Linked DNA regions of Alloalcanivorax dieselolei B5. The protein of the gene in region 2 interacts with the protein of the main gene of each other region in a pairwise test. Links are inferred from orthologs where the notes say so. Each region holds a gene or a part of one and is shown on either strand. Other genes may lie near its edges.

Evidence for each region. The genes of interacting proteins can lie anywhere in the genome.
Region 1: the proteins of grxD (region 2) and B5T_RS17625 interact in binary tests that used the Escherichia coli proteins (3 or more experiments, as listed by UniProt). The link is inferred for Alloalcanivorax dieselolei B5 from one-to-one orthologs.

The regions. Positions count from the first base shown.
Region 1 is NC_018691.1:3,966,822-3,969,634, forward strand. It holds B5T_RS17625 (BolA family protein), read right to left. Parts: upstream 1,628-2,813; coding sequence 1,373-1,627; downstream 1-1,372. Other genes in the region: hisG (ATP phosphoribosyltransferase), read right to left, coding at 1-48; murA (UDP-N-acetylglucosamine 1-carboxyvinyltransferase), read right to left, coding at 59-1,321; B5T_RS17630 (MlaC/ttg2D family ABC transporter substrate-binding protein), read right to left, coding at 1,723-2,367; B5T_RS17635 (calcium/sodium antiporter), read left to right, coding at 2,468-2,813. UniProt on the Escherichia coli protein: Involved in cell resistance against acid stress.
Region 2 is NC_018691.1:3,639,667-3,642,366, reverse strand. It holds grxD (Grx4 family monothiol glutaredoxin), read left to right. Parts: upstream 1-1,034; coding sequence 1,035-1,367; downstream 1,368-2,700. Other genes in the region: rnt (ribonuclease T), read right to left, coding at 2,184-2,700; B5T_RS16140 (peroxiredoxin), read left to right, coding at 1,451-2,053; B5T_RS16150 (TonB-dependent receptor family protein), read left to right, coding at 1-917. UniProt on the Escherichia coli protein: Monothiol glutaredoxin involved in the biogenesis of iron-sulfur clusters.

The DNA of each region.
Region 1 (2,813 bases), 330 kb from region 2 along the record:
GAGGATGCGGCCCTTGGACAGGGCGATGATCAGCGGTTTCTGGCTCATGGCTTCACGGTCAGGATGGGACGCGACGGATGGTCGCCCCCAGGGATTGCAGTTTTTCCTCGATGCACTCATAGCCCCGGTCGACATGGTAGATCCGGTCCACCAGGGTATCGCCCTTGGCCACCAGAGCGGCGATCACCAGGGATGCTGAGGCTCGCAGGTCGGTGGCCATCACCGGAGCACCGGTCAGCGACTCGACGCCACGGCAAATGGCGGTGTTGCCTTGCACCTCGATATGGGCGCCCATGCGATTCAGTTCCTGCACGTGCATGAAGCGGTTCTCGAACACCGTCTCGACGATGGTGCCGGTACCTTCGGCCACCGTGTTCATGGCCATGAACTGGGCCTGCATATCGGTGGGCATCGCCGGATAAGGCGCGGTGCGCAGGCTGATCGCTTGCGGCCGGCGGCCTTCCATATCGAGGCTGATCCAGTCTTCCCCCGTCTCGATCACCGCACCGGCCTCACGCAATTTCTGCAGAACCGAATCCAGCAGGGCCGGATCGGTGTTCTTGGCCTTGACGCGGCCGCCGGTGATGGCGGCGGCGATCAGATAAGTGCCGGTCTCGATACGGTCGGAGATCACGTCATGGTGACAGGCCCCCAGCGAGGTGACGCCTTCCACCACGATGGTGTCGGTGCCCGCGCCGGTGATCTTGCCACCCATGCGATTGATGAAGTTGGCCAGATCCACCACTTCCGGCTCCCGCGCGGCGTTCTCCAGCACCGTGGTGCCTTCAGCCAGGGCAGCGGCCATCAACAGGTTCTCGGTGCCGGTCACCGTCACCGTATCCATGACGATGCGGGCACCCTTGAGACGCCCCTGCACCTGGGCGGAGATATACCCGTTCATCACCTCGATCTCGGCGCCCATGGCTTCGAGCCCCTTGAGGTGGATATCCACTGGCCGCGAGCCGATGGCACAACCGCCGGGCAGGGACACCTCGGCGCGGCCAAAGTGCGCCACCAGCGGTCCCAGCACCAGAATCGAGGCGCGCATGGTTTTCACCAGCTCATAGGGCGCGGTGAATTCGCGGATGCTGGTGGGGTTCACCGCCACGTTCATGCGGTCGTCCAGCACCACATGCACGCCCATCCGGCCGAGCAGCTCGATCAGGGTGGTGACGTCCTGCAAATGCGGCAGGTTACCTACGGTGACGGTCTCGTCGGCCAGCAGGGTGGCGGCGAGAATCGGCAACGATGAGTTCTTGGAGCCGGAAATACGGATCTCGCCATCCAGACGCTGTCCACCGGTAATCTTGAGTTTGTCCATGCGGATCTCTTAGAGCCTGTTCATAAAGGCAGATGGCGGGCCGCTCGGGGCTCAGGCCAGCCCCATCTTCTGGGCTTTTTCCCACTCGGCCCGGGTATAGGTCTGGATGCTTACGGCATGAATGGTACCGTCGGCGATCGCCTGGTTGATGCAGCCGTAGACCAGTTGCTGCTTCTTCACCGGCATCAGGCCCTCGAAGGCATCGGACACCACGCGGATCAGAAAGCGGTCACCGCCGCCGTCCACCGCCACCTCGGCATCGTCGAAGCCGGCTTCCACCAGCGCCTTCACGTCTTCCGGATTCATGGGAACTCCTCATTCGAATGAACCGGCAATAATACGCGAGGGCGCGGGGCCTTGCCATGCCGGCCCCGCGTCAATGAGGGAGGGAAACGGAGGAATCAGTTGACGTTGGCCTTGTTCTCGACCTCGTCAGCCACGTCGGCGGCGGACCAGTTGGCGATGACCGTGTCCATATCATTGTGCTGTTGCATGGACTGGGCGAACTGCTGCTTGTAGATCTGGCTAAGGTCAAGTCCGTTGACGTAAACATTGACCACACGCCATTGGCCGTCGCCCAGGAACAAAGTAAAGAAGATCGGCACCACCTGGCCGGAGTTGGTGGAGAACTCCATGCGCACCCGCGCATAGTTGCCACGGCGGTCTTCCTCGCGCAGAGGCAGGACTTTCATCTTCTGGCCGTCGTACATCGTCACACCGGAGGCATAGGTGTTGACCAGGCTGTTCTCGAACACCTCCAGGAAGCGGTACTTCTGCTCCCGGGACGCCTGATCGAAATAATCCCCCATCACCACCCGGGTAATCCGTTTGAAATCCACCAGATCACCCAGTTCCTCGCGCACCAGTTCGCGGGCGTATTGAGGATCGTTATTCAGCTTCTGGCGTTCCGCGTCGATGCGCTTGGTCATGCGCTCGACGGTCTGCTCCACCAGCTTGCGCGGGTCCTGTTCCGCTTGCGCCAGACCGGCGGTCAACAGCAGCAGCACCGCCGCCATGAAGGAAAACCATTGTTTCGGATAAGTCATGCGTTCACTCCCTGGTCTAATCGGTCAGCACCGCCACGGTTGAAGGCAACGGCGGACTCACCGCATCCTACACAGGCGGGATCGGCCCCGGAAGCCGCCCATGCCCGTATATGACGATTTGATGGCTTTTAACGTATGGGGTTCCCGAGCGCCTATGTTGCCCGCCTTGCTCACCAGTGTGATTGCCCTCATGGTCCTGTCCTGGAGCTCGGACCGGTTTGTCACCGGCGCCGCCGGCCTGTCCTTGAAGCTGGGCCTGTCGCCGGCACTGGTGGGCCTGACCCTGGTGGCGTTCGGCACCTCGGCCCCGGAGATTCTGGTTTCCGCCACCGCCGCGCTGAGCGACAGTTCCGCACTGGCGGTGGCCAACGCGCTGGGCTCCAACATCGCCAATATGGGGTTGGTGCTGGCACTGACCCTGCTGTGGCGCCCCGTGCCCTGCCCCC
Region 2 (2,700 bases):
AGGCCGACGCCTGGTCGGCCTGGCTGGTGGACAAGGTTTATATCGGCAAGTTGATTCTGACCGGCTCGCTGCGTTATGAGGATATCCAGTCCAAAGCCCGCCGCTACGGTGATCCGGGGCGCGATACCGTGAGCCGGCGCGACAGCAATGACGTCAGCGAGGTGCTGGCCGGATTGGGCGCCACCTATTTGCTGAGCGATCAATGGTCCTTGCTGGCCGGCGTGCATCAGGGGTTCGCCCCGGCGGGCGCTTCCGCCACCGATGGCACCGACCCGGAAAAAAGCGTGAATTACGAGGCCGGCGCCCGCTACTGGGGCGAGCGTGTGAACGTGGACGCCATCGGTTTCTACAGTGATTACGAGAACACATTGCAGAATTGCTCGCTGGCCTATCCTTGCGATCTGGCCGGCGGCGGCAGCCAGGACTCCGGCTCGGTGAGCTTCGGTGAATCGCGCGTATACGGGATGGAGCTGGCGGTCGGCAGCACACTCTGGCGGGCGGCCAATGGCCTGACCGTGCCGCTGCGGTTGGCTTACACCTACACCCGCGGCAAGATCACCCAATCCTCGGAGTCCAGTGATGCCGCGGTGGAAAGCGGAGACCGCCTGCCTTACCTGCCGGAGCACCAGGCCAGTGTGACCGTGGGGCTGGAGCAGCCGGCCCAGTGGGGCGGTTATCTGACCACCCGGTACGTGGAGGGGATGTGCGTCACCGGCGGCTGCGACAACGGGCTGGAGCGTACCGATGATCTGTTGGTGGTGGACCTGACGGCGTCCTACTATCTGACCAGCGCGGTGGAGGTCTACGGCAAGGTGGACAACCTGTTCGATGAGCAGAAAATCGTCGCCCGCAGCCCGGACGGCGCCCGCCCGAACCTGCCGCGTACCGCCGCGCTCGGCATTCGCGCCCATTTCTGAGCGACCTCCGGCGCCGGGCTTGAAAGGGCCCGGTGCCGTCCCCACCCTCTGCCCACGGCGCCGGAAGTGCTACACTGACCGGTAACTTCAATCAGCCACCCAGCCAGGTAGTCTTTTATGGACGACGTGCTTCAGGTCATCAAAGACCAGATAGCCCAAAACCCGGTGCTGCTCTACATGAAAGGCACCCCGCAATTTCCTCAGTGCGGTTTCTCCGCCCAAGTGGTGGAAGCGATGACCAAGGTGAACAAGCCGTTCGCCTACGTGAACATCCTGGAAGCCCCGGAAATCCGTGAGTCGCTCAAGGAGTACGCCAACTGGCCGACCTATCCGCAATTGTGGGTCAATGGCGAGTTGGTCGGCGGCTGCGACATCATCATGGACATGTTCCGCTCCGGGCAGCTGCAAACGCTGGTCGAGAGCGCCGCGGCGGAAAGCGACGCCGAATAAACGTCGGATGCGACGAGAACGCACCGGCACACCCGCCGTTCACGGCGGGTTTTCCCTTGTGATTTAACTGGAGAGAAAACGAGATGGGCGTATTGGTAGGTAAACCCGCACCCGACTTCACCGTTCCCGCGGTATTGGGCGATGGCAGCATCGTCGACGAGTTCACCCTGTCCGAGGCGATCAAGGGCAAATATGGTCTGGTGTTCTTTTACCCGCTGGACTTCACCTTCGTCTGCCCGTCCGAGCTGATCGCTCTGGATCACCGCATGGATGCGTTCAAGGAGCGCGGCGTGGAAGTGATCGGTGTCTCCATCGACAGCCATTTCACCCACAACGCCTGGCGTAACACCCCGGTGAACGACGGCGGTATTGGCGCGGTGCAATACACCCTGGCCGCCGACATGAATCACCAGATCGCCCAGGCCTACGATGTCGAATCCGAAGGCGGCATGGCGTTCCGTGGTGCCTTCCTGATCGACAACAACGGCGTGGTGCGCAGCCAGATCGTCAACGATCTGCCGCTGGGCCGTAATATCGACGAGCTGGTGCGTCTGGTGGACGCCATCCAGTTCCACGAAGAGCACGGCGAAGTGTGTCCGGCCGGTTGGCAGAAAGGGGACTCGGGCATGAAGGACAGCCCGGAAGGCGTGGCGTCCTATTTGTCCCAGAACGCCGACAAGCTGTAAAAGCGTAGCGCGCCGGACGTTTGGCGCGGGAAGCTGAAACCAGCGCGGCCCGTGGGCCGCTCCTACAATCCGTGGGAGTGGCCCACGGGCCGCGATGGTTTCCGGATGCCGGTACCCTGCCCGGTGTCCCTCAGTCCAGTTCCCGCACCAGGGTCGGCGGCATCTTGGCGGGCGGCGGCGGCGGCCAGCCGCCCAGATCGCGGAAGCGATTGACCATGGAGCAGAACAGCTCGGCGGTGCGGGTGGCGTCGTACAGGGCCGAATGCGCCTCGCGCTGGCTGAAGCGGATGCCAGCCGCCTCGCAGGCTTTGGCCAGCACCGTCTGACCGTAGACCAGACCGGCCAGGGCGGCGGTATCGAAGCTGGAAAACGGGTGGAACGGGTTGCGTTTGACGTCGTTGCGCTCGGAAGCGGCGTTAAGGAACCCCTGGTCGAAGAAGCTGTTGTGTCCCACCAGCACCGCCCGGTTACAGCCGTTCTGCTTCACCGCCTTGCGTACCGGATCGAAGATTCCGCTGAGCGCGATGTCCTCGGCCACCGCGCCGCGCAACGGGTTACTCGGGTCGATGCCGGTGAAATCCAGGGCCGCCTGCTCGATGTTGGCACCGGGGAACGGGTCCACGTGGAAGTGGATGCGGGTGGCTGGA